DNA from 4 places in the Nonomuraea sp. JJY05 genome. Region 2 is predicted to be linked to each of the others. Evidence: riboswitches for the same ligand, from Rfam matches in the RefSeq annotation. Region 2 holds a riboswitch; each other region holds the start of a gene.
What was found. A riboswitch is a leader RNA that binds a small molecule or an ion and turns the genes downstream of it on or off. The one in region 2 is predicted to bind cyclic di-AMP.
Positions count from the first base shown of each region.

Region 1 (7,647 bases), on a different contig from region 2:
CGTACCTGCTCACCTCGACGGTGACGGTGCCGCTCTACGGCCGCCTGTCCGACCAGCACGGGCGCAAGCCGCTGCTGCTGATCGGGATGGTGGTGTTCGTGGCCGGGTCGGCGTTGTGCGGGGCGGCGCAGGACATGCCGCAGCTCATCGCCTTCCGCGCGCTGCAGGGCCTCGGCGCGGGCGCGCTGCTGCCGCTGTCGATGGCGTTGGTGATGGAGATGTTCCCGCCGGGTACGAACGGCGCCCGCGTGCAGGGCGCGCTCGGCGGCGTGATGGGGCTGACGTACCTGGCCGGGCCGTTCCTGGGAGGGTTGTTCACCGACCACGCGACCTGGCGGTGGGCCTTCTACGTGAACGTGCCGCTCGGGCTCGTGCTGATCGCGATCGTCGCGCGCCGCCTGCCGAACCGGCCGGGCGTGGGCGGCGGCGGGCGCCCCGACTACGCGGGCATCGCGGTCTTCACCGTGGCCATCAGCGCGCTGCTGCTGGGCCTGACGGAGAAGGGCCTGGACGGCCACACCTGGACCGACGCCGCCGTGGCCGGGCCGATCGTGCTCGCGGCCGCGTTGCTGGCGGTGTTCGTGCTGGTCGAGAGGCGGGCGGGCAGCCCGATCATGCCCATGCACCTGTTCGGCAACCGCACCTACACGCTCGTGAACGCCACGTCGTTCTTCACGGCCTTCTGCATGTACGCCGGCGTGGTGTTCCTGCCGCGCTACTTCCAGGAATCCCTCGGCGTCAGCGCCACCGAGTCGGGGCTGAGGATCTACCCGATGACGCTGGCCATGGTCGTGGGCAGCGTCATCATGGGCGCGCTCATGTCCAGGACGAGGGTCTACAAGCCGTGGCTGGTCGCCTCCCCGTTCCTGCTGGTCGCGGGCGCCCTGCTCTGCCTGAACCTGACCGCGCACACCGACGGCCTGCTGCTGGCCGGCTGGATGCTGCTGATCGGGCTGGGCATGGGCCCGATGCTGTCCGGCCTGACCGTGGCCTCCCAGCAGTCCGTCGAGCCGCAGTACATCGGCATCGCCTCGGCGAACCTGACCTTCTTCCGCCAGATCGGCGGCTCGGTGGCGCTGGCCGTCGGCGGCACCCTCTACACCTCGACGGTCACCGCGGACGCGCCCGCGCACGGCCTGGCCGCGGCGCACGCCTCCGCCGCGGCGGCGGTCATCCCGTCGCTGGGGGTGGCCGGTGCGCTGCTCGCCCTGGTGGCGCTGGTGGCCATGCCGGCCAGGCGGCTGGAGGTGCCCGCCACGCCGCAGAGCAGAGTTGAGGCCAGTTTCGCGTCATAAGCGGCGTCGTGCGAAGCTGTGATAGTCCCCAACACCATGGAGGTCCTCATGGCGGATACACCGGAGTCGGAAGTCAGCGAGACTCCCGAGGACGAGATGAAGCGCAAGTTCCGCGAGGCGCTGGAGCGCAAGCGCGGCCAGCACGCGGGCTCAGGCGCGGGTGGCAAGGGCGGCGACCCATCGAAGATCCACGGGACGCACGGTCCGGCTGCGAGTAAAAGATCGTTCAGGCGCAAGAGCGGCGGCTGAGGCCGGAAATTTCAAGGGGGTGCGGCAACGCCGTGCCCCCTTTCTCTATGCCCGGGGGCAGGTAGATCTTTACACCAATTCATGACGAACTGTTTGTGTTTGTCCGGAATACGTGGTTAGAGTGATGCCCACTTACCAGCCGGTGGCGTGGACCTTACCAAGAGGGGACCAGCCGGCTGGCGCCGAATCCCGATCACTCGGGAGCCGGGGACCCACCTCCCTGGGGTGAATCCGACCGCGTGTCGGTAGGGCATCTCCACGTCCGAACCCGTCAGCTAACCCGGTAGGCGAGATGGAGAGGACGTATGCATATCTTGAATGATCACGTAGAACATCCACACAGCGTGATGACGACCGCCCTCTGAGCGGTCCCTTTCTCAGGCTCGTTTCGCGCTCCGCGTAGCTTTCCCCCTGTCAGGTGCTTTGCCCTGCTACGCCCTTTTTCAAGCGAGCGCAACCTCCCTGCCCCCTCGCGAAGGACTTTACTTTTCCATGTCTGCACGTTTTGGCCTGCGTACCCTCGCTCTGCTCACCGCCTCCACCGTCGGCGCGCTCACCATCGCCGGCACCGCGGCCCACGCCGACTCCAACACGGACGAGAAGGTCCTGCTCAAGGGCTCGACCACCGCTTCGTACTTCTGGGACGACGCCTCCGGCCGCGCCGGGGACACCGGTCTGCCCGCCAGCGGCAAGCCCATGCAGAAAGGTTTGGCCGCCAGCCCGAGCTGGCCGCTCATGACCGAGGGCTACGTGATCCACGACGGCAAGAAACTGCCCTTCTTCGTCGGCGACCGCGGCCCGGGTGTGCCCTCCAACAACGGGGTCATGCTCGACCTGGACGGCAAGACGTTCGCGGAGCTGACCGGCGGCACGTTCAACATGGAGACGCTCGGCGTCGACGGCGTCGGCGGCCAGGGGCACATCAAGGTCGACTACGTCATCACCAAGTGGGGCAACGGTCCCGGCAAGAAGAACTACCCGGTCCCGTTCTCGACCGGCGCCTGGTCCGAGCACGACGACAACCCGGCCGAGCCCCCGGTGGGCGCCGCGGCCGTGCCGCCCGCGCCGGAGGCGGGGGAGTGGAGCGCCGGCACCGGCGCCGTCGTGGCCAGCGCCGTGGCCGCGGTGGGCGGCGGCGTGGCGCTCGCCAGCGACCGCGTCCGCAATCTCCTCAAGGGCTGAACTTTACGGACGTGGACCAGAATGTCATTCTGGTCCACGTGACCACCCGCGTAGCCGCGAACGGCATCGAAATCGCCTACGAGAGCTTCGGCTCGCACGAAGGACGCCCCCTGCTCCTCATCATGGGGCTCGGCGCGCAGCTCATCCACTGGGATGAAGGGCTCTGCCAGCTGCTGGCGGACCAGGGACACCACGTCATACGGTTCGACAACCGCGACGCCGGACTGTCCACGCACTTCCACGACCAGGGCGTTCCCGCGATGGGGGCGCCCTCGCCGTATCTGCTGGACGACCTGGCCGACGACGCGGCGGGACTCATGGACGCGCTGGGCTGGCCGGCCGCCCACGTGGTCGGGGCGTCGATGGGCGGCATGATCGCCCAGGCCCTGGCCATCCGCCACCCCGACCGGGTGCTGACCCTGACCTCGATCATGTCCACTCCCGGCCCCTCGGTGGCCCCGCCCACCGAGGCCGCGCTCGCCGCCCTCATGGCCACGCCCCCCGCCGACCGCGAAGCGGTCCTGGCACAGGCGTTGCGGACCTGGTCGGTCATCGGCTCGCCCGGATACGAGCTGGACCACGACCGGATCACCCTGCTGGCCGGACTCGCGTTCGACCGCTGCTTCGATCCCGGGGGGACGGCCCGGCAGCTCGCCGCCATCATGGCCTCGGGCGACCGCACGCTCGGGTTGGCCGGGGTGCGGGTGCCCACGCTGGTGCTGCACGGAGAGGCGGACCAGCTCGTCCCGGTCGCGGGCGGCCACGCCACGGCCGCGGCCGTCCCGGGCGCCCGGCTGGTGACCTACCCGGGCATGGGCCACGACCTGCCGCGCGCGCTCTGGCCGTCCGTCGTGGCCGAGATCGCCAAGCTCACCTCCGCCTAGCCGAAGTGGGCACGGGTCTCCGAGAACGCCTGGTCCGTGCCCTCCAGCGCCCTGGCCACGTCGGCCTCCGTGTGCGCGGCCGACATGAACCAGTTGTGCCACGGATGCAGGTAGACCCCGTGCCGCAGGCAGGCGTCGCTCCACCACATCGCGACGGAGAGATCGGCGTCCCCGTCGAAGCTGAGCCACGGGATCGTCACGGGCCCCGTCTGGTTCACCACGAACCCATGGGACTTGGCCTGCGCGTAGAGCCCCTCGCGGAGCTGCGTGCCCGCGCGCTCCATGGCGCCGATGCCGTCGGTGTCGCGCAGCGTCTCGATGGTCGCCTTGGCCGCCGCCATGGCGACCGCCGAGAACCAGAACGACCCCGTCGAGTACAGCGTCTGCGCCGGTCCGCGCAGCGCGTCCGTGCCGGTGACGGCGGCGATCGGGTAGCCGTTCGCCATGGCCTTCGACCAGGCGGTCAGGTCGGGCCGCACCCCGTACGGCTCCCAGGACCCCCGCAGGTCGACCCGGAACCCGGCCCGCACGTCGTCGATCACCAGCGCGGCCCCGAGCCGGTCGGCCAGGGCGCGGGCGCCGCGCGCGAAGGCGGGCTCCACCAGCTCCTGGTCCTCGAACGAGTCGTGCTTGAACGGCGTCACGATGATCGCCGCCACGTCGCCCTCCACGGTCGCCGCCGCGGCCTCCAGCGACTCCAGCGAGTTGTAGGTGAACTCCACCAGGTCGGCCCGCTCGTTGGGCGTCGTGCCCGCCAGGGAGGGCGTGCACCAGGGGTCCGCCCCGTGGTAGGCGCCGTGCGCCATCAGGACCTTGGTCCGGCCGGTGGCGGCGCGGGCGACCATGAGCGCCTGCGTGGTGGCGTCGGTGCCGTTCTTGGAGAACATCGCCCAGTCGGCGCTGGGCACGGTGTCCACCAGCAGTTCGGCCAGCTCCACCATGATCGAGCCGGGGCCGTTGAGGCAGTCGCCGAGCGCGGCCTGCCGGGCGGCGGCCTCCTCCACGCGCGGGTGGCGGTGGCCGAGCACGACCGGGCCCCAGCTGCACATGAAGTCGATGTACTCGCGCCCGTCGACGTCCCACTGGCGGCAGCCCTCGCCGCGTTCGAAGAACTGCGGGAAGCCGGGGGCGAAGAGGGCGGCGTTGAGGTGCCCGTACATGCCGCCGGGGAGGACCTTCAGTGCGCGCTGACGGAGTTCTGCGTCGGTCATCCGAGAGTCCTTAGAGTCGAGTCGAGATCGATGAGGCCGGCGTCCGAGCCGAGCCCCGTGGCGACGCGGGCGGCGGCGGCCGTGCCCCAGCGGGCGGCGGTCAGCACGTCCTGCCCGTGCAGGAGGCCCGTCAGGAACCCCGCGCAGTACGCGTCCCCGCAGCCGGTCGTGTCCGCGACGTCCACCTTGAGCGCGGGCACCGGCTCCGCACCCTCCGGAGTGACCACCAGGCTGCCCGCGGCCCCCAGCGTGACGAGCACCCCGCGCGGCCCGTCGGCCAGCAGGGTCCGCGCGGCCTCGCCGACGTCGGAGGCGCCGGTCATGAGGAGGGCCTGCGACTCGTTCGGCAGCACGTAGTCCACGTGCGGCAGGAAAGCGCGGGCCATTCCCAATAAGTCGGGCATCTCCGAAAGGAGGTCCATGGTGATGATGGTGCCGGACGCGCGTACCTCGTCCAGGAGGGCGAAGAACGCCGGGTCCCCGAGGCCGAAGGTGACGTCCATCCCGCCCAGGTGGATCGCCCGCACGCCGCGCAGCACCTCGGGGTCGAGGTCCGCGTACGTCACGCTGAGGTTCGCCCCCGGCACGTGGAAGCTGGGCCGCCCGCCGTCGGGCCTGATGGGCAGGATCGACGCGGCCGTCTGCTCGCCCGCCCTGCGCACGAGGCGCGAGACGTCGACGCCGCGCTTGGTGAGCACCGCCACCAGGAAGTCGCCCAGCTCGTCGTCGCCGGCGGCTCCCATGGTGACCACGGAGTTGCCCAGCTTGACCAGGTCGACGGCGGTCCCGGCGGCGGCGCCGGCGGCGGTGAGGCGGATCTGCTCCACCAGTACGGTGTCCTGGCCCTCGGGGATGTGGTCGATGGGCCTGGCGAGAATGTCGACGATGTGGACGCCGACGGTGGCGACGGTCATAGTCTAAATAGACAGACGTCCGAATAAAAAGTCAATGGAGGAGCCGATGCCCAAGATCGTCGATCACGACGAGCGCCGGCGCGAGGTCCTGTCAGCCGCCCGCCGGGTGATCGTCAGGGACGGCATCGACGCCGCCACCACGCGGGCCATCGCCAAGGAGGCCGGATACTCCAACGGCGTGCTCGCCCACTACTTCGCCGACAAGGACGAGATCCTGCTGTCGGCGCTGCGCCAGTCGCACCAGCGCATCCGCGACCGGCTGACCCGCAAGGTCGAGGGCGCGAGCGGGCTGGCCGCGCTGCGCGAGCTGCTGCTGGACAACCTGCCGCTGGACGCCGAGCGCACCCAGGAGTCGCGCCTGGAGGTCAGCTTCTGGAGCCGCAGCCTGGCCTCGGAGCGCCTGGCCGAGGTCCAGCGCACGGAGGCGGACGAGCTGCGCGCCGCCGTACGCGACCTGCTGGCGCAGGCGCGCGCGGCCGGCGAGCTGCGCACCGACGACAACCTGGACGACCTGACCGAGCACCTGCTCGCCCTGGTCGACGGCCTCAGCCTGCACCTGCTCCTCTACCCGGGCCGGCTCAGGCGCGTCGACGTCGAGCGCCTCATGCTCCAGGCGCTCGATCGCCTGTGACACCCATTGCTGGAATTCGGACGACCGACTAAATTGCCGGGCATGAGCCTGCGCGAGCAGTTGTGCGAGTACGGCCGGCGCGCGGTCGAGCTCGGCCTGGTCATCGGCACGTCCGGCAACCTGAGCGTGCGCGAGGGGGATCTGGTCGCGGTCACCCCCTCGGGCGTGGCGCTCGACCGGCTGACCCCGGAGATCTGCCCGGTCGTGGACGTCGAGGGCTACCTCGTCGAGGGCGACCTGCAGCCGTCCAGCGAGACCCCCATGCACCTGGCCGTCTACGCGGCCACGGACGCCCGGGCCATCGTGCACACGCACTCGGTGTTCGGCACGATCGTGGCCACCACGATGACCGAGCTGCCGCCCGTGCACTACAACGCGCTGCTGCTCGGCGGGGTGGTCAAGGTGGCCGAGTACGCCACGTACGGCACGCCCGAGCTGGCCGCCAACGTCCGGGCCGCGATGGAGGGCAAGAAGGCCGCCCTGATGGCCAACCACGGCGGGGTGACCGTCGGGGCGACGCTGGAGGAGGCGTTCGAGGCCACCCGGCTGCTGGAGTGGCTGTGCGAGGTGTACGTCCGGGGGCTCAGCGTGGGCAAGCCGGCCATCCTCACGAACGAGCAGCTCAACGCGGTGATCGAGCGCGCGCTGAACCCCCCGGCGTTCCCTCGCCGCCTATGAGAGCGCGGCCTGCTCCGCCAGGCCCAGCGGCAGCCCGCCCGACCCGGCGATCCGGTCGTGGAACTCCTTCAGCGACCCCTGGAACGACTCCCGGATGCGGTCGATCTCGATCGCGCCCGTGAGGTAGGAGGGCGCCTGCGTGGGCCACGCGCAGTAGCGGTTCACCTCGCCCTGAGCGGTGCCCGGCGACAGCGACGCCTTGGTCGCCATGAACGTCTCCGCCTCCTCGATCGACATGTCCTCGCAGTGCAAAGCGGTGTCCACGACGATCCTGGCGGCGCGGAAGATCCGGCAGTCCAGGTGGGCCAGCTCGGTGGCGGGGGTGTCGAAGTAGCCCTGCTCGTGCAGGAGCTTCTCCACGTACAGGGCCCAGCCCTCGGTGAAGTACGGGGTGCGGAAGACCTTCCTGACGGTACGGGGATTGCCCGCCATGTACGACAGGTGCCAGTGATGCCCCGGGTAGGCCTCGTGCACGGCGATCGAGGGCATCTGGGCCCGCGAGTTCGTCCGCAGGCGCTGGCGTACCTGCTCGGGGGTGAAGTCGTCGGGCGTGTAGGGAACGAAGAAGACGCCCCTGCGCGAGGCGCTCAGCGGGGGCGGCGC
Region 1 covers NZ_JBIEIS010000023.1:37,040-44,686, forward strand. Annotated here, with positions in the region: gene ACFKCF_RS32725 (MDR family MFS transporter) at 1-1,295, shown strand, start outside; gene ACFKCF_RS32730 (DUF5302 domain-containing protein) at 1,344-1,544, shown strand; cyclic di-AMP (ydaO/yuaA leader) riboswitch at 1,715-1,849, shown strand; gene ACFKCF_RS32735 (hypothetical protein) at 2,037-2,726, shown strand; gene ACFKCF_RS32740 (alpha/beta fold hydrolase) at 2,765-3,610, shown strand; gene ACFKCF_RS32745 (aminotransferase class III-fold pyridoxal phosphate-dependent enzyme) at 3,607-4,821, opposite strand; gene ACFKCF_RS32750 (carbohydrate kinase family protein) at 4,818-5,735, opposite strand; gene ACFKCF_RS32755 (TetR/AcrR family transcriptional regulator) at 5,782-6,366, shown strand; gene ACFKCF_RS32760 (class II aldolase/adducin family protein) at 6,409-7,044, shown strand; gene ACFKCF_RS32765 (DUF885 domain-containing protein) at 7,039-7,647, opposite strand, start outside.
Region 1: it holds a riboswitch for cyclic di-AMP, as region 2 does, so the genes downstream of both, ACFKCF_RS32735 (hypothetical protein) here and ACFKCF_RS40785 (glycoside hydrolase family 25 protein) in region 2, are expected to answer to the same signal.

Region 2 (7,647 bases):
AGCCGCGCGGTGTCCCCGTCCACGGCGATGCGGGGATTGGTGACCTGGTGGGTGGTGTCCACCCGCCCGGTGAACATGGTCAGGACGGTGTCGACGATCGTGTCCCGCCCGGACATCACCGGTGGCCGGCCGCCCCACCTGGCGGCGGCGGGGCGGAAGTCGAGGTCCGCCTCGGCGGCGAAGGCGGAGGCGAACAGCGACCTGTCCTTGAGGTCCTGACCCAGGCCGAAACGGTACAGCGCGTCCAGGATCTCGGCGCGGTCCCGCAGTTCCCGTGCCAGTGCGTCCGGGTCGTCCGCCGGGGTGGAGACGGCGTGGTCGGCGGTGACGTACATGATGTGCTCCTGTGCAGGTCAGAGAGTGTCTGGCGGGCTCTACTCTCGTCCCGGGGCGAAGGTCTGATCAACGCGGCTCTATGGAAGGATCGTGAAGCGACAGTTAATGATCCGGAGGTGACATGCTCGAACGGCATGAGCTGGAGGCGTTCCTGACCCTGGCCGAGGAGCTGCACTTCGGCCGTACCGCCGAGCGGCTGCGCGTGTCCACCGCCCGGATCAGCCAGACGATCGCCAAGCTTGAGCGCCGGACCGGGGTGCCGTTGTTCACCCGTACCAGCCGCCGGGTCGAGCTGACCTCGGTGGGGCGGCGACTGTATGAGGAGGTCCGGCCCGCCTGGGACCAGATCGCCGCCGCGTTCACGCGCGCGATCGACACCGGTCGCGGCCTGACCGGCACCTTGCGGGTGGCCTTCGTCGGCGCGGCGGGCGGGCAGTTGCTCGCCGGGGCCGCCGAGCTGTTCCGCCGGCGTCTGCCGGACTGCGAGGTTCAGCTTCGCGAAGCGCAGATGGTCGATCTCATGCCCTGGCTGCGCGACGGGCGGGTTGATCTCGCGCTGGGCACGTTCCCCATCGACGAGCCGGACATCGTCACCGGCCCGGTGCTGGTGTCCGAGGCACGCATGCTCGCCGTGGCGTCCGGGCACGCGTTCGCCGGTCGTACGTCGGTCTCGCTCGAGGACCTGGCCAGGGTCAAGCTCCTCCAGCTTCCGGACACCCTGCCCGTCTCGCTGCGAGAGGACCGCACTCCCCGTGCCACGCCCTCCGGACGGCCGATCGAGCCGGGCCCCGCGGCCTCGACGTTCAACGAGATGCTCACCCTCATCGGCGCCGGCCACGGCGCCTTCCCCGTCGGAGCCCAGGCCAGGCGCTACTACGCACGCCCCGACGTCGCCTACGTCCATATCGTTGACGCCCCGCCCCTGCGATGGGGGCTGCTGTGGCGGGCCGACGGCGCCACCGCCCGGGTCCGCGCCTTCGCCGAGGCCGCTCACGACCTGGTCACCGTCGGCGAGCCGATGCGGCGCGGCGCTCCCCGCGATCAGCTTCCCGATGGCTAGGCGAACACCTATCATGATCATCCGCCCGGCGAGAGGCTGCTGATGCTCCGTGCCCTGGCCATCCTGGCCGCCACCGCGCCGCTGTTGTCCTCCATCCTGCGGCTCGAATCCTGCGGCTGGTTCTCCTACAAGGTGATGGAGCCGGGTCCGCTGGAGATCGCCGTCTGGTGGAGCGCCGGCTACGCCTCGACGCTGCTGCCCCTTGTGCTGGCGTTCCTCGCGCTCTGGGCGCCTCGGCAGTTCCCGAAGGTCGGTGCGATCTTCGCGGCGGCGACGCTGGCGCTCCACGCGCTGACCCTCGTCGTCCCCTCCACCACCCCCTGCGGCCAGAAGAGTGGCGAGTGGTACGTGATGGCCTGCTACGCGGTCGCCGCCATCGCCCTCCTGCGGACCCGCCCGGGACACCGGCTGCCGATTCCGCGGGCGGCCGCCTGGAGCGCCGTCGTGCTCCTCGTGCTCGGCCGCGCCTTGGACCGGAACTACTCCTCCGACGGCATCGTCGGCTGCTGGGCGCAGCTGCGGGGTACGTGGGCGCAGACCCAGATCCACCTCGACACTGCCGAGGCCCTCTACATCTGGGTCTGCCTGGCCGCCATCGGGGCCGTGCTGGCCGCGCATGCCAGCGCGTCGCTCGTCGGTCTGGTGCTGCTGGTACCCGGGCTGTTCCAGCCGGTCGCCTGGTTCCTGTCGTCCGCGGCGCACGAGTGCTCCAACACTCTCGACCTGTTCGCCTGGCCCCACCTGGTCGCGGGGGCGCTGGCCCTGCTCGCCGCTCGCCTGCCCGGCCGGGGCGGTCCCGGAACGACCCCGGAGCGGGAGCCTGCCCAGCCACACGCTTCTTAGATGACCCATTGTCAGCTTCGGCGCCAGCGTTGCGCATGGGTCGAGCTCTCGTTCCCGTCCGGCGCCCTCCCGGCAGCGACGATGAGCCGCGGCGGGTCAGGCGCGCTCGAAGGGCAGCACTTCCGTCAGGTGAAGGATCAAGGCCCCAGGGTTCCTGGTCTGCGTCATGATCCTGCCCGGCCCGGTGAACTCGAAGACCAGACCTTCGCCCGACTTGAGCGACTGGACCGTCTTGCCTTCGACCGCCCGGCGCAGATTGCTCTTGACCGTCTCGTCGTAGGCGACCAGGTGTCCGGAGTCCACCACGACCTGCTGCCCGACTGCCAGCTCCATCACGTCCATCGCGCCGTAGCAGCCGAGTACGACGACGCCATCCCCCTGCGCCTTGATGAGGAAGCCGCCCTCGCTGCCGATGAGGTTGGACATGCCACCCCACTTGGTGACGATCTCCACGCCGTCACTGGACGCGATCCACGATCCGCTGGTCATCAGCAGCGCGTTGTCGCCTCGTACCTCGACGGCCTGGACATCGCCCGGCAGGTGATGAGCCACATCCACCCAACCGCCACCTTCCGGAGCGGTGTAACGAGTGGTGAACAGCGACTCCCCGCCCAGCGCCGAACGCGCCAGCCCGCGCAGCAGGCCGCCCTCCATCTTGGCCCGGAGCTGGACCCCCGCACTCGTCGCGTACATCGCGCCCGACTCGACCCGCAGGGTCTCCCCGCCGTCCAGGTGACAGCGCGCGACCGCGAACGAACCAGGGTGACGGATCTCGGTCTTCATGTGCCCCTCCATCCCGATCATCTTGTCCGGAGCGACTCTGCTGGACGGCCGCACATGATTCGTTGACAACGCGTAGACGCTCCGGCCTCGCCGAACCCTGAGGCCTTGGGGCCTGGGCGCGGCCCAAGGGGGGCCCGGCTCGGATATACCTATCGGGGGTATATTGGGCGCGGAGGTCGCGCTTTCGTGACCGCTTGATCCGTGCGGGCGTGGGCAGCCGTGTCGATACCCCCTGGGGTGTTCGATGAGGAAAGGAGACATGGACATGACGATCCAGGTCGAGGTGATCGAGACCTCTTCCCTGGGGGATCGCAGTTACCTGGCCCACGACGGGCACGTGGCGGTGGTGATCGATCCTCAGCGCGACATCGACCGCGTCCTCACCCTGGCGGGTCGCCTGGGCGTGCGCGTCACCCATGTGGTGGAGACCCACCTGCACAACGACTACGTCTCCGGCGGTCTGGCGCTGGCCCGGGTGAGCGGGGCGGCGTACCTGGTGGGCGGGGACGAGGAGGTCGGCTTCGAGCGCGTGCCGGTCGCCGACGGGGATCGGATCGCCGTCTCCGAGCTGATGTGGCTGGACGCGGTGGGCACGCCGGGACACACCTTCCACCACCTCTCCTACGTACTGGCCGGTCCGGGCGGGCCGGAAGGGGTGTTCACCGGAGGGTCGCTGCTGTTCGGCGGGACGGGGCGTACCGACCTGCTGGGCGCCGAACACGCCCGCGCTCTGGCCCGCCATCAGCACGCCTCCGCGCGGCGGCTTTCCGGCCTGCTGCCCGACGGCGCGCGGCTCTGGCCCACGCACGGGTTCGGCAGCTTCTGTGCGGCAACGCAGTCCGGCGCTTCCGCCTCGACCATCGGCCGGGAGAAGGACGTCAACCCGGTGCTGCGGATGGAGGCCGACGACTTCGTCGCCCACCTCCTGGAGGGCCTGGACGCCTTCCCCGCCTATTACGCCCACATGGGCGCGCGCAACGCCGCCGGCGCGGAGCCGATCGACCTGACCCCGGTACGGCCGGCCGACAGCGCCCAGCTGCTGGCTCGCCTGCGGGCGGGCGAATGGGTGGTGGACCTGCGCTCGCGCAAGGCGTTCGCGGACCGGCACCTGGCCGGCACGCTCAGCTTCGGCCTGGACGGGCCGATGGCGACCTGGCTGGGCTGGCTGGCCCCTTGGGGCACACCCCTCACGCTGCTCGGCGAGTCGGCCGAACAGGTCGCCGCCGCCCAGCGCGAGCTGGCCCGCATCGGCATCGACCGCCCGGCCGCCGCCGTGACCGGCACCGTCGAGCAGTGGGCCGGGCACGACCAGGACCTGATCGCCGAACTGGCCACCGCGAGCTTCGCCGACCTGGCCGCCGCTCGCGCGGGCGAACCGGCCGGTGGCCCACCCGTTCTCGACGTGCGGATGGGCAACGAATGGCGGGCCGGGCACGTGGCCGGAGCCGTTCACATCCCGCTGCCCGAGTTGCCGGGGCGCCTGGCCGAGGTGCCGGAGGGAACGGTGTGGGTGCACTGCGGCAGCGGCTACCGGGCCGCGGCGGCCGCGAGCCTGCTGGCCCGCAGCGGCCGCCACGTGGTCCACATCGACGACGCCTACTCCCAGGCCGCCGACGCCGGCCTGCCCATCACCACCCCTGACGAGGAGCCCTCCTGACCACCTTCGGCGCGCGCCTCGCCGGGATCCGGCGACCCGCCGAGTGGGCCGGTCGGCGCGCACCCTGGGAACGGCGGTGCTGGTCGGCCGGGGGCGTTGCAGAGCGCAGCTGGAGTCACGATTTCCCGTAAAACGGTGTTCAGTCACAATGGCACCGCAGGAATAGCCTGCCTCGTCTGTGCCGCGGCCCTTGGGCGTGGAAGCGACGGCCCCGATTTTTTGCCCTCTTCCAGAATCCCGTGCAGGCACGGCATTTCGGCGCCGCCAAGGCGCCGACACCCGCAAATCCGATTTGCACTACTTGCACTATCTATGGGTACATGTCTATCTTTTGCCTAGTCGCGGCACAGATGTGGCCCTTTCGTCGCATCGTTGCCGCTTCGTTGACCGGACCGTGCGCTGACCGGAGAAACTCTTCGGGGACAGCGTTCGGCCGCCGAATCCGCGCCTCGCGGAACCGGGGACCCATCTTCTTGGGGTGAATCGGACGCCAGCCCACGCTGGGCCCGTAGGGCACTTCCAGGCCCGAACCCGTCAGCTAACCCGGTAGGCGGTATGGAAGCAAGGAGTCAATGCCGTCATGCCCAAGCCTCGGCTTGCCACAATCGCCTGCACCCTCAAGAATCACCGCGATCTCCTCACCAGGTACTTCAGCTTCGGCGTCGCCGGCGCGATCCTCGCCGGAACCACCGCCATCGCCAGTCTGGCTCTCGCATCGCCCGAGCAGGGGCCGGTGGAAGCGCCTCGCCATGGAACCGGATCCCTCATCTACGGCCTGGACATCTCCAATTACGAGCCCCTGTACGACTGGAATGCCAGCCCGGCCAAGTTCGGCATCATCAAGGCCACCGAGGGCACGACCTTCCGCGATGCCTCGTTCGCCAGGCACTGGCGCGAGCTGGGCAAGAAGGGGATCGTACGCGGGGCGTACCACTACGGCCACCCCCGCAACAATCCCATCGCGGAGGCCGAGCACTTCCTGTCCGTGGTGAACTCGCAGCCCGCCGAGACCGGCGACCTGCTGGTCCTCGACCTCGAGACCGCGGACGGCAAATCCGTCGCCGAGGTCAACGCCTGGGCCAAGACGTGGCTGTCGTACGTGAAGGCCAAGACGGGAATCACCCCGATGTTCTACAGCGGCTGGAACTTCGCCAACAAGTACGGCAAGGGCCTGGCCCAGTACCCGTTGTGGGTCGCCCACTACAGCAAGGCCAAGGGGGCGATCACCCCGCCCGCCGACTGGAAGTCCTGGACCATCCACCAGTACTCCGAGTCCCCCGTCGACCAGAACGTCTCCGCGCTGACCGCCGACCAGTTGCGCGACCTGGGCCGCCGCACTGCCTGAGCGGGGTCACAGCGATCCGTTCCTGACGTGCTCCTCCTGGTCCGGAGGAGCACGCGGCAGCCGCCTCGATGACGCCGGCGAACCCGCCGCCGGCCGCCTCGGGCAGCGGCTTGGCGGCCGGCCCGCCGGCGTGAGCAGCAGACCGGCAGTCTTGCCTAATGCAAATCTTGCACACTGCCATGAACGCTCCCCCACCCTTCCCGCGTATCCCTCAGTGACCGGCGCCACTCACGAAGGCCGCAGGCAAGGACCGGAAGGGGATGACGGCGTATGCGACTCCTCGACAGCCGTCGCGCTCTCATCAGTTGCGGCATTGCCGCCCTCTGCACTCTGACCGCCTGCGCCGGCTACACGCCGGCGCCCGTCTCCGACACCGCCGCCCTCAACACCGGGCCGACCGCCCTCGACACCGAACCGGCCGACGCGCCCACCGACGCGCCCACCGTCCAGGCAGTGGAGGACGAGCCGGAGACCGGCACCCGGCAGACCAAATGGGGACCGATGTCGGAGGCCGACCAGGAGCTCATCAAGAAGGTCCGGCTCGCCAGCCTGTGGGAGATGCCCATGGCGCAGGACGCGATACAGCGGGCCAACAGCGCCCGCGTCCGCCAGGTCAGCAAGGAGATCGCGGCTCAGCACCACGTGCTCGACCGGCAAGTTCGCGACCTGGCCGCCAAGCTGAAGGTCAAACTGCCCGTGCAGCCCACAGATCAGCAACAGGACTGGATGGCGGATATTTCCGGCAGGTCCGGATCCGCCTATGACACCACGTACGTCAAATGGCTTCGCCTGGCGCACGGACAGATCTTCACCCTGATCGGCACGGTACGCGGCACCACGCAGAACACCCTGGTCCGCCGTTTCTCCGAACAGGCCAACGCCGCGGTGCTCAACCACCAGCGCCTCCTGGAGAGCACCGGTCTGACCACGCCCGAGAGCTTCCCCACACCGTCCACCTGACGGCCGAGGGCCCCAAACGGCTGATCACACGCCGATGCGGGAGGGATCGCCATGGCGGTCGCGGTTCAGACAGCGGACCAGCCCAGCGGGTGCGGCACGTTCACGGGCGGCTCGCCGCCCGCCTCGTTGAAGGCGTTCATCGCCGAGATCAGCGCCCGGCGCTGCCTGGCCGACATCCGCGCCACGATCGCGCCGATCTCCTCCCTGCGGCGCGCGGTCACCTCGTCCACGATGCGGCTGCCCTCATCCGTCAGCCGCATCAGGCTCTCGCGCCGGTTGTGCGGATTGACCTCCCGTACGATCAGCCCGGCGGCCACCAGCCGATCGGCCATGCGCATCGCCGTGGAGGAGTTGACGCCCAGCAGCTCCGCCATCGTGACCAGCTTGGTCTCACCGTGGCCGGCCAGCACCACCAGCATCCTGAACTGCGGCAACGTGACCCTGTCCCCGACCGCCCCCAATGACCTCACGGCGACCGCCACCAACAGCCGCGACCCGGTCAACACCGCCGTGACGACAGCCGAAAGATCCTCTCCCTGCGCCTGGAGGTCATCATCTTCCTTCATAGGCACTGTTGTACATGCGCGGGGCGGGTCACGGGCACGCGTCGGGGATCTGCCGGGAGATGCCCGGCACCGGTCACGTACGAAACCCCGGTGGCGG
Region 2 covers NZ_JBIEIS010000033.1:76,419-84,065, reverse strand. Annotated here, with positions in the region: gene ACFKCF_RS40810 (nuclear transport factor 2 family protein) at 1-335, opposite strand, end outside; gene ACFKCF_RS40805 (LysR family transcriptional regulator) at 458-1,396, shown strand; gene ACFKCF_RS40800 (hypothetical protein) at 1,439-2,239, shown strand; gene ACFKCF_RS40795 (TIGR00266 family protein) at 2,336-3,022, opposite strand; gene ACFKCF_RS40790 (rhodanese-like domain-containing protein) at 3,282-4,679, shown strand; cyclic di-AMP (ydaO/yuaA leader) riboswitch at 5,104-5,247, shown strand; gene ACFKCF_RS40785 (glycoside hydrolase family 25 protein) at 5,260-6,024, shown strand; gene ACFKCF_RS40780 (DUF4142 domain-containing protein) at 6,295-6,984, shown strand; gene ACFKCF_RS40775 (MarR family winged helix-turn-helix transcriptional regulator) at 7,050-7,550, opposite strand.

Region 3 (7,647 bases), on a different contig from region 2:
GAGTCCGGCCACTGCTCCATGGCGGCTACCAGCGCGTCCTGGGCCAGTTCCTCGGCCAGGTCGACGTCGCGCACCAGCCGGGCGAGCCCGGCGATGAGCCGGGCCGCCTCGATCCGCCACACCGCCTCGATGGCCCGATGGGTATCCGTCCTCCGATGGACGGGGGCCTGGGGGTCGGCTTGAGTCCCGATGGGGGGCTGGGGGCGGGGTTGGGCCTGGTCGTCGGCGTCGGAAGCCATCACCGGGCCATGAGAGCAGCACGAAGCCGCCGATGGCAACCTGCCGGGGTGGGCGCGTGATGGCGGGGTCAGGGGCCGGGGCGGGCGGGTGAGGGCGGGGTCAGGTGCCGGGGGTGTCGACGCCGAGGCGGTCGCGTAGGGCTTGCTCGCGTTCCCGCTCGTCCGCGGCCAGCGAGTCGTCCGGTACGTCGGAAGCGTCGAACACCCGCCACACGTCCAGCCCGATCCCGTCGTAGCCCGGCGGCACCGGCACGCGCATCGCCCATTCGATCGCCTCTTCGCGGGACTTCACCTGGATCAGCCAGAAGCCGGCGATGAGCTCCTTGGCCTCGGCGAAGGGACCGTCGATCACGGTCGCCTTGCCGCCGCTGTAGGCGATCTGGGCCCCCTGAGAGCTCGGGTAGAGCCCTTCGGCGGCCAGCAGCACGCCCGCCTTGGCCAGCGCCTCGTTGTAGGCGTGCATGTTGTCCACGAGCTCCTGGCTGGGCAGCGCCCCGGCCTCGGTCTCCGCGTTGGCCTTGCCGACGATCATGAATTTCATGGGCGGTGTCCCTCTTTCGTCCGGTTCGGGCTGTTGTTGAGCGCGTCGAACGGCGACAGGCGGGATCGACACGTCCCCGAAGATTCATTGCGCGGACAGCCGGGCCGCGATGCCGTCCAGAACGTAGTCGAGCCCGGTCTCGAACTGCCAGCCCGGCCGGTCCTTGTGCCTGCCCTCGTGGATGTACCGCCTGAAGCCGGGGTAGCGGCCGGTGCCGAGCAGGTACGTGAGCTGCGGGGCCATGCTGCTGTAGACCTGCTGCTCGCTGGACCAGCCCTGACCCGCCATGAGCCGGCGCATCGCGATCTCGGCGCCGGTGACTCCGTGCGTGTAGGAGCTGACGGTGTTGACGACGGCCATCCTGGTGTCGGCGTCCAGGCCCAGGCCGTCGACGGCGCGCAGCGAGCGTTCGGCCACCGCCAGGCGGTTGGGGGTGATGGCGAGCATCGCGCTCGGCGGGAGCTGGGCGAGCCAGAGGTGCTTCAGCATCAGCTCGCGCGTCCTGAGGGCGATCTCCCGCAGCGTCTCGCGCCATCCCGTCGTGTCGCCGGGAAGCTCCAGCTCGCCGTAGGCGTGGTCGGCCATCAGCTCCAGCAGCTCGTCCTTGCCCGACACATAGCGGTACGCGGCCATCGGGGCGACGCCCAGCTCGGTGGCCAGCCGCCGCATGGTGATGGCGTCGAGGCCCTCCGCGTCCGCGACGCTCACGGCGGTGGTGGCGATGCGGTGCGGGGACAGGGTCTGGCGAGGGGCCGGTGCCGGGCGATCGAGGCGGGCCCACAACGGGGGCCTGTCATGAGCCCCGTCCTTGGCAGCGCCGGGCTTGCGCGGGACGGCCACGGGTCACCCTCCTCTCGATGGTGTACAACGTATCAGAAGTAGACGGTGTACACGTTAATCTACAACGTAAAGGCGCCGAGCTGGTCCAGGAAAGCGCGGGCGGTCGGGGCGCAGTCATCCGCCGACGGGACGGCCAGGGCCAGCGAGCGGGTCATCTTCGGCTCCAGGGGCCGGGTGGCCGCGGTGCCCAGGTCGGCGGGGAGACCGAGGGTGGGGACGATGCTGACGCCCAGCCCCGCGGCCACCATCTCGAGGATGGCGGTCGGCCCGCTGGCCTCGAAGGCGACGTCGAGCCGTACCTGGGCCGTCAGCGCCGCGCCCATGATGAGGGGACGGCAGCCGGCGGTGGTCAGGATGAACGGCCTGCCCTCCAGGTCGGCGAGAGTGACGGCCGGGCGGCGGTCAGGGGGTGGTCGGCGGGCAGGACGGCGACCATGTCGTGGGTGCTCAGGTGGACGGTGTGCAGGCCGGGCGCGGGGAGGGTGACGACGCCGACCTCGGCGGCGCCGCGGTGCAGCCATTCGCGGATGTCGTCGTCCAAGCCCTCGAAGAGGCGTACGCGGACCTGCGGGTAGCGGTCGGTGAACGCGCGCAGCAGCTTGGCGACGAGCGTGCCGGTGGCGCTGGGGAGGCTGGCCAGGCGGAGTTCGCCGGTGATCTGGCCGCTGGCGGCGGCCACGTCGGCGCGGATGAGGTCGAAGTGGCGCAGGGTCTCGCGGGCGCGGGCGTGGGCTCGCCGGCCGGCCTCGGTGAGGGCGATGCCGTCGCGGTGGCGGACGAACAGGGCGGCGCCGAGCTCGCGTTCGAGGGCGGCGATGGCGCGGCTGACGGCGGGCTGGGACATGCCGGTGTGCTCGGCGGCGGCGGTGAAGCCGCCGTGTTCGGCGACCGCGATCAGGGCTCTGAGCTGCGCCAATGTCATACCGGCATACCTTAATTGGTATTTGACCGGGACACTCCCAGAACCCGATGGTTATGTCCATGTTCGAGCGAATGACGGTCGAAGTCGACGGCCGCATGGCCAGCTATCTGACGGCGGGCGAGCGGGGCCCGGTGGTGTTGCTGCTGCACGGCACGTACTGGAGCCGGGTCTGGGCGCCGGTGATCGACGGGCTGGCGGCGGCGGGGCTGCGTCCTGTGGCGGTGGATCTGCCGGGGCTCGGCCGTTCCGGCGGGGAGCTGGCGGCGGAGTCGGCGGCGGTTCCGGCGCTGGCGGCGTGGGTGGCCCGGTTCGCGGCCGTGGTCGGCGCGGGGGAGCGGCTCTCGGTGGCGGGGCACGACATCGGCGGTGCGGTCGCCCAGCACCTCCTGGTGGAGGGGGAGCCAGAGGTGCGGCGGCTGGCGCTGGTCAACTCGGTCACGTACGACTCCTGGCCGGTGCCCGGCGTGGCCCGTTACCGGGATCCGGCCGTGGTGGCGGCCACGACCGTGGAGGAGCTGCTGGCCGCCCGCCGCAAGGCGGTCACCACCGCGCTCGCCCGGCCGGCCGCCGAGGCGGAACTGGCCGAGTACCTGGATCCGTGGAACGACCCTCGGGTGGGCCGGTCGTGGATGGCGCTGGCGGGCGCGGCCGACAGCCGTTACACGCTGGACCTGGTGCCCGCGCTCAAGGCCGATGAGACGCCGAAGCTGCTGGTGTGGGGGGAGGAGGACACGTTCCAGGAGGTCCGGTACGCCGAGCGCTTCGCCGCCGAGGTGCCGAACACGACGCTGGTGCGCGTTCCCGGGGCGGGGCACATCCCGATGGAGAACGATCCGGCCGGGGTCACCCGGGCGCTGGCGGAGTTCTTTCTCGGCTCAGACCGCTGCGGGCGATGAGCGCGACGGCGGTGAGCAGGGTCAGGGCGGCTGTCAGGGCGGGGGCGGGGCCGGTGGTGAGGTGGAGGGCGGCGCCGGCCAGGGCGCCGAGGAACATCGCGGCCACGGAGGCGGACCGGCGCAGGGCGGCGCGGCCGGGGGTGTCGGCGGCCAGGCCCGTGAGGGTCGTGGTGAGGACGTTGGTGACCAGGTCGGGTACGCCGAGCGCGCGTACGGAGGCGTTCTGCAATCCCATGCCGCAGGCGAGCAGCACGATGAGGGTCGCGTGGGGCCAGGTCGCGCGATGTCCGGCCGTGAGGGCGACGGCGAGGGCGGCGGCGACGAGGAGCGCGTGTACGGCGGTGGCGGCGGCGAACGCCCGTCGCGGGTTCGGAACCCGCCTGATCGCCCGGCCGGCGCTCCAGGCGCCGGCTGCGAAGGCGGCGAGGGCCGCCGGTGAGGCCCATTTGGACATTTGCGCGTCCCCGGCCAGGGCGAAGCCGAGGAAGACGATGTTGCCGGTCATGTTGGCGACGAAGACGCGGCCCAGGCCGAGGAAGCTGACGGCGTCCACGAGGCCGGTGACGAGGGCCAGGAGGATCAGCAGGGCGGGCAGGACGCCGTGCGGGTTGGCGCCGCCCGGGAAGAGCCCGTCGGCGACCCACCGCAGCCCGCTGCGCACCAGCCTTCCGGGGCGTCTGCGCGCGGCTGGCATGGCGGGCGGCTCCTTGGCGAGGTGGCGGGCGGCTCGTCTGGGGTCTTCCCCGGTGGCGGGCTGCTCGTCTGGGGTCTTCCCCGGTGGCGGGCGGCTCGTCTGGGGTCTTCCCCGGTGGCGGGCGGCTCGTCTGGGGTCTTCCCCGGTGGCGGGCGGCTCGCCTCGGGTCCTCCCCGGTGGCGGGCCGCCGCACTCGCGCGGGTGAACGCGACGAGCGCGCGTCCCGTTGCGGGACGCGCGCTCGTTGGGCGGCGCGGGGGATGGAGCGCCTGGGGGAAGTCAGGTCAGGAACGGTACTGGGGGTAGCCGTAGCCGACGACCTGGGACTTGGGACGAATGCGCTCCTCGACCTTGCCGTTGCCGGTGTTGCCCTCGATGGTCGAGATGGTGCCGTCGCCGTTGTCCTTCTCGACGAACCCGACGTGGTTGATGTCGTTGAGGTTCTTGCTGCCGCTCCACGAGAAGTACACGACGGCGCCGGGCTTGGCCTCGGTGCCGAAGCGGTGGTTGGCCGCGAACCACTTGGCGTGGGCGACGGTCCAGGCGTCCCAGCCGATCTGCGAGCGGGCGCCGGTCTGCTCGCCCACCCAGGAGACGAACATCGCGCACCAGGCGGCGTTCAGGTAGTGGGCGCGGCTGCCGCCGTCACGGGCGATGGTCTCCGCGGCGCGCTGCGAGTTGGCGTACCACCGCTGGAACTTGGTGCCGCCGCCGGCCGCGTTCTCGGAGATGCCGACCTGGGCCTTGGCGAGCGCCAGGACCTGGTCGGCGGTGACGCTGACCTTGGTCTCGCGCGAGCGATCGGCGTGGTCGGCGATGGTGGCCGTGTCGATCGGCTGCTTCTCCGCTGCGGTGGCGCTGGTCATGTGGGCGCCGAACGCGGATCCGAGGACGGTGGCGCCGAGAAGGGCGCGGGCGATGTTGGTCTTCGCAGCAGAGGTAAAGCGGAAGTTGGCCATCGAGGGGGTTTGCTCCTTGCTTCCATACCGCTTACCGGGTTAGCTGACGGGTTCGGGCGTGGAAGCTGCCCTACGGCACCGAAGTGCCGATTCACCCCAAAGGACGTGGGTCCCCGGTTCCGCCCGAGGGCGGATTCAGCGGTCACAGGACGGTCCTGTGATGTGTCGTGCGATGGTCAGACAAGTCCGGACAAACCGGACGTATGTCTCAAGAATGCCTCAAACGTAATGCATAAGGCAAGAGGGTTACAAATCGATAAAGGCCCAGCTAGGCGACCTGCCTGCGAGCCTCGGCCAGAAGCCCCATCATGGCAAGGGATTCGTCAAGCGGCATGATCGAACTTTCGGTCCTGCCTTCGGCCGTCGCGGCACGGACCTCGCGGAGCTCTCCGGCGTACCCGTTGTCAGCCGGATCGAGCACATGCTCCTCCGGCTCCATGGAGGGCCCGGAGAGCAGAATCCGCGGCGTCGCCCAGAACGGCGCCTGGAGGTCCGCCCGCATCTGAGTCCCTACAACGCAGGCATGGTTCGGGTAATTCCCGAGCAACGAAGTCTCCACGAGAGCCTTCCTCCCGCCGGCGTAGAGCAGGACGCCGCCGGCCTCCGCGTCGACGCCGTTGGGCGCCAGAGTGCCGGTGATCCGCAGCTCGGAGGGCATGCCGAAGAACAGCTGTGCCAGGCCGAACGGGTAGATCCCGAGGTCCAGGAGCGCCCCGCCGCCGAGCTCCGGCGCCCACAGCCGGTGCTGCGGGTCGTAGGCCTTGGCGAAGCCGAAGGAGGCGTGCACCGAGCGGAGGTCGCCGAAGCGCTCCTCGGCCGCGATCTTCTGGATGAGCGGGTTGAACCGCATCCACATCGCTTCCATCAGGAACACGCCCGCCTCGCGGGCCAGGCGTACCATCTTCTCCGCGTCGTCCACGGTGGCGGCCAGCGGCTTCTCGCACAGCACGGCCTTGCCCGCGGCGATGGCGACCTCGGCCACCTCCAGGTGCTGGGCGTGCGGCGTCGCCACGTAGATCGCGTCCACGGCCGGGTCGGCGCAGAGCCGCTCATAGGAGTCGTACGCGGACTCCGCCCCCAGCGTCGCGGCCAGCGCCTGCGCCCGCCCCAAGTTCCTCGACCCGACGGCGGCCACCCGCATGCCCGGTTCGGCCGCGATGGCCGCCCCGACCGTCCGCGCGATATTCCCTGTCGCTGCTATACCCCACGCAAAATCCCGCACGCGGGAGATCGTAGACGAGTCAGGTCATGTTGAACGTGTCGGGGTCGGGTCCGATCCGCTGGCCCCTGTTCATCGCGCCGATGGCGGCCATGTCCTCGGCGTCGAGGATGAAGTCGAAGACGCCGATGTTCTCGGCGATGCGCGCCGGGGTGACCGACTTGGGGATCGCGACGTGGCCGAGCTGCAGGTGCCAGCGCAGCACGATCTGCGCGGGCGTCTTGCCGCACTTGTCCGACAGCTTGGCCAGCGCCGGGTCGTTCAGCAGGCCCTGGCCCTGGCCGAGCGGGCTCCACGCCTCGGTGAGGATGCCGTTGGCCTCATGGAAGGCGCGCATCTCGCGCTGCTGGAGGTACGGGTGCAGCTCGATCTGGTTGATCGAGGGCACGATGTCGGTCTCGTTCATGAGGCGGGTGAGGTGGGCGATGCCGAAGTTGGAGGTGCCGATGGCCTTGACGCGCCCGTCACGGTAGATCTTCTCGAGCGCCTTCCACGCCTGCACGTACTTGTCCTGCTGCGGCACCGGCCAGTGGATGAGGAAGAGATCGATGTAGTCGAGGCCGAGCCGGGCCAGGGACTCGTCGAAGGCCGCCTCCGCGCGGCCGTGGTCGGCATTCCACAGCTTGGTGGTCACGAACAGCTTCCGGCGCGGCAGCTCAGCTTCGCGCACGGCCTGCCCCACGCCCTCTTCGTTGCCGTACGCGGAGGCGGTGTCCACGTGCCGGTAACCGGCTTTGAGCGCGGTGGCGACGGCCTGTGCGGCCTCGTCGGCGGGGACCTGCCAGACGCCGTAGCCGAGCTGCGGGATCTGCACGCCGTCGGTGTTGAGCATGAGCGAGTTCATACCCTCCATTGTTCACGTCGCGTTTCTGGTGGCTTAAGGCGGCGGGGCTAGCTTGAAGCGGTCGTGAACGGGCCATCACCCGGCTGGGAGGACAGGAGTGGTCGAACAGGCGTCGGCCTGGGTGGAGTCACCGCTCCAGATGCTGTGCGCCGTCGAGGCCCATTACGCGGGCGTGCTCGGCCCCGAGACGGTGGTCGTGCCGCGCGCAGGCCTGCGACCGTTGAAGGCCACGCGCCGGGAGCTGAGGTCTCTCGGGCTGCCCGACGGCCTTGAGCTGGCAGAGCCGCGTGAGCGCATGCCCAGGCGCGTGCAGGCCGTCGGCGACGCCTTCTCCGGCAGGGTGCAGCTGCGCTGGCTCACCTCGCGTCCCGGCCGCATCGTGATCGTGGACGACGGGCTGGCCACGCTCCGGCTGCTGGAACTGCTGGCCGCGGGGCCGTACCGGCCGCTGCTGCGGGCCAGGGCCCGGTCGACCCGGCTCCGCTCGGCGCTG
Region 3 covers NZ_JBIEIS010000006.1:323,083-330,729, reverse strand. Annotated here, with positions in the region: gene ACFKCF_RS11130 (RNA polymerase sigma factor) at 1-242, opposite strand, end outside; gene ACFKCF_RS11125 (YciI family protein) at 340-780, opposite strand; gene ACFKCF_RS11120 (TetR/AcrR family transcriptional regulator) at 865-1,620, opposite strand; partial or broken gene ACFKCF_RS11115 (LysR family transcriptional regulator) at 1,680-2,542, opposite strand; gene ACFKCF_RS11110 (alpha/beta fold hydrolase) at 2,614-3,438, shown strand; gene ACFKCF_RS11105 (YoaK family protein) at 3,386-4,132, opposite strand; gene ACFKCF_RS11100 (CHAP domain-containing protein) at 4,417-5,091, opposite strand; cyclic di-AMP (ydaO/yuaA leader) riboswitch at 5,105-5,242, opposite strand; gene ACFKCF_RS11095 (Gfo/Idh/MocA family protein) at 5,360-6,313, opposite strand; gene ACFKCF_RS11090 (aldo/keto reductase) at 6,333-7,154, opposite strand; gene ACFKCF_RS11085 (hypothetical protein) at 7,252-7,647, shown strand, end outside.
Region 3: it holds a riboswitch for cyclic di-AMP, as region 2 does, so the genes downstream of both, ACFKCF_RS11100 (CHAP domain-containing protein) here and ACFKCF_RS40785 (glycoside hydrolase family 25 protein) in region 2, are expected to answer to the same signal.

Region 4 (7,647 bases), on a different contig from region 2:
GCCAGCCGAGCAGCGTCAGCACCATTTTCATGGTCCCAAGCGTCGTCCACGGGTCATGGGAGCCGCGTCGGCCGTAGGTCTCGCCCGGCAGCTACTTTGGTCGCTGTCGCCGTACCCTTGGCAGGGCCTAATCTCGATGAACGTGACGCACGAATACCGGTGGGCGCTGCCGTCGGTGCTGCTCGGCGACGGCAGCGAGGGCGGCCGGGTGCGCCGCTCGACCCGCGACTGGATCGTCGACATCGGCATGTTCCTGCTCGCGTCCGGCATCACGCTCATGACCCTGCCGGAGCTCAAGGACGAGCCGGAGCCGCTGCAGCTGCTGGAGCAGGTGGTGGGCGCGCTGTCGTGCGTGGCGGTGTGGCTGCGGCGGCGCTGGCCGGTGGGGTTCGCGCTGGCGACCACCCTGCTCTCGTCCTATCTGGAGCTCTCCGGCGGGGCCTCGGTCGTCGGGCTGTTCACCGTGGCGGTGCACCGGCCGTTCAAGGTCTCCGGCCCGGTCATGCTGTTCTCCCTCGTCACGCTCGTGCCCTACGTCCTGCTGCGGTCCGAGACCCGCGCGGAGGGGGAGGAGACGGCGGCGTTCGCCCTGGCGTTGCTGCTGACCGTGTTCGCGTGGGGCGTCGTGGTCAGAGCGCGGCGCCAGCTCGTCTGGTCGCTCAGGCAGCGGGCCGACAGCGCCGCGGAGGAGGCCAAGCGGCTCGAACGCGAGCGCATCGCGCGGGAGATGCACGACGTGCTCGCGCACCGCGTCTCCATGCTCAGCCTGCACGCCGGCGCGCTGGAGTTCCGGCCGGACGCGCCCGCCGAGGAGATCGCCAGGGCGGCCGGGGCGATCAGGACCAACGCCCACCTGGCGTTGCAGGACCTGCGCGAGGTCATCGGCGTGCTGCGCCACGCGAGGCCGGGCGGCGACGACGACCCGGTGCCCGACCGGCCGCAGCCCACGCTCGCCGACCTGCCCACGCTGGTCGAGGAGTGCCGCCACGCGGGCATGGACGTCCGGCTCGACCTGCGGGCCGGCGGCGACGCGCCGGAAGGGCTGGGCCGCAACGTCTACCGCATCGTCCAGGAGGCGCTCACCAACGCGCGCAAGCACGCGGGCGGGGCGCCCGTGGCGGTCGCCGTCTCGGGCACCCGCGGCGAGGGGCTGTCGGCGGAGGTGCGCAACCCTGTGGGGGTAGGCCACGTCCCGTACATCCCGGGCGCAGGGGCCGGGCTCATCGGGCTGACCGAACGCGCCGAGCTGGCGGGCGGGCGGCTGCAGCACGGCGCGACGCAGGACGGCGAGTTCGTGGTGCGCGCGTGGCTGCCCTGGCCGGTGGAGACGACTCGGGAGGACGCATGATCAGGCTGCTGGTCGTCGACGACGACGCGATGGTGCGGGCGGGGCTGTCGATGATCCTGGGCGGCGCCGGCGACATCGTGATCGTGGCCGAGGCCGGCGACGGGTCCGAGGTGCCGCCGCTGGTGGCCGAGCACCGGCCCGACGTGGTGCTGATGGACATCCGCATGCCCGGCGTCGACGGGCTCACCGCCACCGAGGCGCTGCGCCGCACGTCCGCGCCGCCCGAGGTGGTGGTGCTGACCACGTTCCACGCCGACGCGCAGGTGCTGCGGGCGCTGCGGGCGGGGGCGGCGGGGTTCCTGCTGAAGGACATCGCGCCGGGCGACCTCGTGCAGGCCGTCAGGAAGGTGGCCGCGGGCGAGCCGATCCTGTCGCCCGCGGTGACGCGGCAGCTCATCACGCACGTGTCCGACGGCGCGGCGGGCGACCGTACCGGGCGGGCGCGCAAGCTGCTCGGCCGGCTCAGCGAGCGGGAGCGGGAGGTGGCGCTGGCGGTGGGGCAGGGCAGGTCGAACGCCGAGATCGCGCGGGAGCTCTACATGAGCGTGCCCACGGTCAAGGCGCACGTCTCGCGCATCCTGTCCAAGCTCGACCTCAACAACCGGGTCCAGGTCGCGCTGCTGGTCTACGACGCCGGCACGTAGTCAACGGGCCAGCAGCTCCTCGATCGTGGCCCGGTGCAGCACCAGGTCGTCGGGGTCGTTGGGCCGGGGCTGCTCGCCGAAGTGGATCCGGCGCTGCCACACCCTCGCCATGACGATGCCGTGCCGGAGCGCCGCATACATCTCGTAGAAGTCCATGTCGCGAGGCTCGTACCCCGTGATTTCCCGATATTTCCTGCAAACGTCTTCGTAGCGCATGAAGTCGGGCATGCCCGGGAAGCCCGCGGCGACCGTGATGTCCTGGAAGAAGCGGTGCAGGAAGATCATCCAGGACAGGTCCAGCTCGGGCGGCCCCACCGCGGCCATCTCCCAGTCGAGCACCGCGACCGGGGTGAAGTCCCTGAACATCATGTTCCCGATCCTGGCGTCGCCCCAGCACAGCACGTCGGGCCCGGGTTCCTCGGGCCAGTGCGACTCGAGCCACCCGAAGGCCCGCTCCAGCACCGGGATCGGCCGCTCGCCGTGCGCCCACTCGTAGTAGCCGCGCTGCGCCTCCACGTGCGCGCGCAACCCGGGGGCCCCCAGCGGGGCCAGCTCCTCGGGGGTGAACTCCGCCCGGTGCAGGGCCGCCAGGACCGCCACGCCGGCGTCCTGCAGCCTGCGCTGGTCCGCGGGCGCCGCGTCGAGCAGCCAGCTCCCGAACGTGTACGGCATCACGTCCGGCGGCACGTCGCCGTCCTCGCGCTCCATGACGAGGAACGGCGTGCCCAGATGCTGCGGGTCCGGCTCGAACCAGAGGGCCCTGGGCGCTGGGATCCCAGCTTTTTCCCTGGCCAGGCGCATGATCTCGAACTGTGCCCGCAGGTCGTACGAGGGGAACACGGGAACGGCTTCTACCGCAGGTGCGAGCCTGGCTACGCAGCGCGTTCGCCCCTCGTCCCAGGTGGCGGTGAAGAACAGGGTCTCGCTGGACATGCCGTTCTCGGCGGGTCTGGACACTTCGGACACCGAGGCGCTCCCGCCGACCCTTCCGCGCAGCCAGCGGGCCAGACTGCCGCGCAGTTCCACCAGGTCGCGGGTGGAGGTGCGGATCTCTTCTGCCATGGTCGGCCTCCCGGGTGAACGCCCGTCCCGGCTCAGTCGTATATCCCCAACCAAGCGCTTGTCTATAGACAGGTGGCCGTTACGGTCAGGTACGCGGCAGCCGTACCCTTGTCTGAAAGGGCATGTCACGAAGGGACAAGTGGGATGAGTTCAGCGGGTGAAGGCCTGTCTCGCCCGCTTCCCGAGCAGGTGCGGCTCAATGTCGTCGATCTGGCGTCCCAGGTGCTCGGGACGATGCCCGCTGCCTCCATACCGCCGCCCCTTCGCGGGATAGCCAAGTTCGATCCCCGCAAACGCGCCAAACTCGGCAGCGCGCCCATCGCGGCGCAGCTCGAGAACGACAAGAAGTTCCGCGAGCTGGTGGCCGAATCGGTGGAGGCCGGCTGGCCGGAGCTGGTGGCGTCCCTGGCCGAGGGCAACGTCCCGCCGGCCGCCGACCCCGTGCTCGTGGCCGCGGCCGCCTACCTCACCCGTCCGCCCGGCTGGGCGGAGATGATCGAGGTCGCCCGTACGGACCTGGTGCAGTCGGCGGTGGCGGCCGAGGGGTCGGAGCGCGAGGAGGCCGTCGCCCGGCTCCGCGAGCAGCTCGCGGCGCAGAAGACCGCCGCCAAGGAGGAGGCCGACCGGCTGCGCGAGCAGATCAGGGCGGCCCGAGCGGAAAACTCCGACCTGAGACGCAAGCTCCACGACGCCCGCGAGCGGGCCAAGGCCGCGGTGCAGCGGGCCGAGGAGATGGAGCACGCGGCGGAGGACGCCAGGTCGGCCGCCTCGGCCGCGGGCACCGCGGGCGAGTCCGAGCTGCGGCGGCTGCGCGAGCGGCTGGCCGACGTGGAGAAGCAGCTGGAGGCCTCGCGCCGGGCCGCCCGCGAGGGCAGGAGCATCGAGGACGCCCGCATCAGGGTGCTGCTCGACGCGCTGCAGGACGCCTCGGCCGGGCTGCGCAGGGAGCTCGCCCTGCCCACGATGATCAGCCGGCCCGCCGACTCGGTCGCCGCGGTCACCGGCGAGCGGCCCGGCGTCCGGGGGGTGCCCGCGCGGGCGCTCGCCGACGACGACCCGCAGCTGCTCGATCAGCTCCTGGCCCTGCCGCAGGTCCACCTGATCATCGACGGCTACAACGTGACCAAGACCGGCTACGGCACGCTCACCCTGGCCGACCAGCGCACCCGGCTCATGACCGGGCTCGGCGGGCTGGTGGCGCAGACGAGGGTCGAGGTGACCGTCGTGTTCGACGGTGCCGAGCTCAACTCCCCGGTGCAGGTCGTCGCGCCGCGCGGGGTGCGGGTGCTGTTCAGCCAGCCGGGGGAGATCGCCGACGATCTGATCCGCCAGCTCGTCCGCGCCGAGCCGCCCGGCCGGGCCATGGCCGTGGTGTCGTCGGACCGCGAGGTGGCCGAGTCCGTCAGGCGGATGGGAGCCAGACCCGTTCCGTCTGGTTTGCTGCTGCGCAGGCTGGGCCGGGCCTAGATTACGTGGACCCCTTACGGGCGGGTTTGCCGTGGTCCGGCAGGGGATCGGCGTCGTATTACGAATTGAGCGGATAAGGTGTGACCCCAGCCGCCACTTCTGTACTATTTCGCCCCAGACGAAATCCCTGGGAGGCGACACAGTGAGGTTTGGCAGGGTGCCGGTGGCCGCGGGTCTCGCGTTCGGTCTGGTCCTGTCCCCTGTGGGAGCCGCCGTCGCTGATCCCAGGCCCACCCTCGGACAGGCCAAGGCCAAGCTCGAGAAGCTCAACGACAAGGCCGACAAGGTTGTCGACCGCTTCAACACGGCCACCGAGCGGTACAAGGCCGCCAAGAGCGCCTACACCAAGCTGAACGACCGCTACAAGACCAAGCTGGCCACGGTCGAGGACCTGCGCGCCCAGGTGATCGGCATGGCCGTCGACAGCTACAAGCTCGGCACCGACGTGACCACCTTGCCCGGCATGATGAGCGCGGACCGCCCCGACGACTTCCTGATGGGCCTGGCGCTGGCGGAGCAGATGGCGAGGGAGCGGGCGGAGAAGCTGGCCGCGTTCGACCGGGAGAACCGCGGGCTGAAGGCCGACCGCGACAAGGCGGAAGAGTCGCTGGAGGCGGCCGACCGGGAACGGGACGGGGTCGAGAAGGAGCGCTCGGAGATCATGAAGCTGATCGCCGAGCAGAAGAAGCTCCTGAAGAAGCTGGGCGCCTACAACCCGGGCAACCCGAACAGCGTCGGCATCCAGTACACCGGCCCGGCCTCGGGCAACGCCGCCGCCGTCCTGCGCTTCGCGTTCGCCCAGGTGGGCAAGCCGTACGTGTTCGGCGGGACGGGTCCCGGCGGCTGGGACTGCTCGGGCCTGACCCAGGCGGCGTGGCGCGCGGCGGGCGTGTCACTGCCGCGTACGACCTGGCAGCAGTGGGCCTGGGGCGCGAGCCGCAAGGTCTCACTGAACGCCCTCCAGCCGGGGGACCTCATCTTCAGCTCGAGCTTGGGTCACGTCAGTATCTACGCCGGCGACGGGAAAATCGTTCACGCGCCGCAGACGGGCGACGTGGTCAAGGTCGTCAAGCTCTCGTCGTACGGCGGCCGCCTCGTGGGCGCCATCCGCCCGTAGCCTACGACGCCCGATCGTTGTTCCCGGCGGCCGAACGGGACGCTATGGGAACGATCCACGCGTACGACGCGCCCCGCAGAAGCCGCAACAAGTGTGACAAACGCGACATTTGGGGCCTGACAAACGGGCGCGAAAGGAAGTGTGAGCAGTGTCACATTTCGGTAACGGAGCCTGGGGTTCCAGCAGGGATTTTCATCCTTACTGACTCCACTATCTGATCTTTACAAGCGGTGTCCCGCTTTGCCGATCCTTGACCCTTCGGCGTAGCTTCTGGCGACGTCGCGGTGAACAAGCCATGTCCTCCGCGAACCCGCACCGGTCCCTCCCGGTGTGAGACAGATAAAGATCCGCTGGTCAACCGCCCAAACGTCCCCATATCGACACATCGATCGGGCGGTCGGCCTGCCGAGTCCGTGCAGCCAGGAGGCACGGAGCCGGGGACCCAGAGATCCCAGTTCCCAGGGATCAGGGGGTGAATCGGCGCGCAGAGCGCGCCGTAGGGCGACTTCCAGGCCCGAATCCGTCAGCTAACCCGGTAGGCATTCGTGGAAGACACAAGGAGAAATCCTGTCTACCTCCCTGCATAACCCCCGTCTGTCCCGCATTGCCCTGAGTGGCGTAGCGCTCACGATGACCGTGACGGCCGGAGGTGCGATCCTCCATGCCCCAACGGCTCAGGCGGCCACGACCGAGTCCGCTTCGACGGCCAAGGCGGCCGCAACCGCCGGCACCTCGAAGACGACCTCGGCCGCGACGCTGAGGGCGGCCAAGGTCGCCCGTCAGAAGGTGAAGGCCAGCAAGGCCGTCGCCGTGGCCAAGAACCAGATCGGTGACCCGTACCGGTACGGAGCCACCGGCCCTGGTTCGTTCGACTGCTCCGGCCTCGTCCAGTACGCCTGGAAGAAGGCCGGGGTAAAGCTCCCGCGCGTGGCGGCCAGCCAGTTCGCCCGCATCAGGAACAAGGTCTCGTGGCGGAACCTCCAGCCCGGCGACCTGATGTTCTTCAGGGGGCTCGGCCACGTGGGCATGTACGTCGGCAAGGGCAAGATGGTCCACTCGCCTCGGACAGGCGAACGGGTACGCATCGACAAGCTGAGTGGATGGCGTCGGGCGTCGTTCGTCGGCGCTGTCCGTCCCGGCATGTGAAGAAGCCCCGCCCGGATCTTCCGGGCGGGGCTCTCCCATTGTCTGGTGGCTGTTCTTTCTATCTTTTACGGCGGAGCACGGGCGGCACCACCCGCCGTACGTGGCTGAGGGCCTCCAGGAAGACGCCCGCTGACCCGCACACGGCCCCCCACCGCAACGCCGCCCCCTCAACACACCCACCCCGCCACACGGGGACACAACTCACGGCCCCGCGACTCACGGCCCCGCGACCCACGGCTACGGTCCCGCCGCCCCGCGACCCCACGGCCCCACGGCCCCACGGCCCCCACGGCCCCACGGTCCGCAGGGTGATGGCTGACGGCTCGCGGACGGCTCAGGGGTGACGTGGTGGGCTCTCCGACCGATGGCAGGCGGCGTGTGGACCCCTCGCTCGCGATCCGCGGCGGATGGTGCGGGTGGACGGCGCTCAAGGATGCGCGATCCGTCGCCGGTCGTGTCGCCTGGCGCCCTCCGGTCGCGCCGGAGGGGGTCGAGTTCGGGGCGCGAAGTGGCCGGTCATGGGCCGGCGGGCGACTACGATCGGGCATCGTGTCAGGGCAGGTGAGTCGGCGGGCTGCGATCGTGTCCGTCCTGCTCCTCGCCCTGGCCCCCGCCAGCGCCGCCATCCCCGACTCTCCCGTCCTTCCCGCCGAGGTCCGCGGCCTGTGGGATGACGGTGAGGTCGTGGTCCGCGGGGCGCGTTCTGTGGTCGTCGGCCGACGCACTGAGCCCAGTGAGCCCGGTGACGCCAGTGAGCTCGGTGACATCGCGCGCAGGGCTGATCGGGCGGGGCAGCGGGTGTCGGCGGTGCTGGGAAAGTCAGTACGACCGCTCATAGTCGTTCCCTCGTCCGCGGCCGAGGC
Region 4 covers NZ_JBIEIS010000009.1:58,337-65,983, forward strand. Annotated here, with positions in the region: gene ACFKCF_RS15355 (hypothetical protein) at 1-31, opposite strand, end outside; gene ACFKCF_RS15360 (sensor histidine kinase) at 137-1,348, shown strand; gene ACFKCF_RS15365 (response regulator) at 1,345-1,992, shown strand; gene ACFKCF_RS15370 (phosphotransferase family protein) at 1,993-3,054, opposite strand; gene ACFKCF_RS15375 (NYN domain-containing protein) at 3,199-4,521, shown strand; gene ACFKCF_RS15380 (NlpC/P60 family protein) at 4,664-5,638, shown strand; cyclic di-AMP (ydaO/yuaA leader) riboswitch at 6,032-6,195, shown strand; gene ACFKCF_RS15385 (C40 family peptidase) at 6,269-6,784, shown strand; gene ACFKCF_RS15390 (hypothetical protein) at 7,334-7,647, shown strand, end outside.
Region 4: it holds a riboswitch for cyclic di-AMP, as region 2 does, so the genes downstream of both, ACFKCF_RS15385 (C40 family peptidase) here and ACFKCF_RS40785 (glycoside hydrolase family 25 protein) in region 2, are expected to answer to the same signal.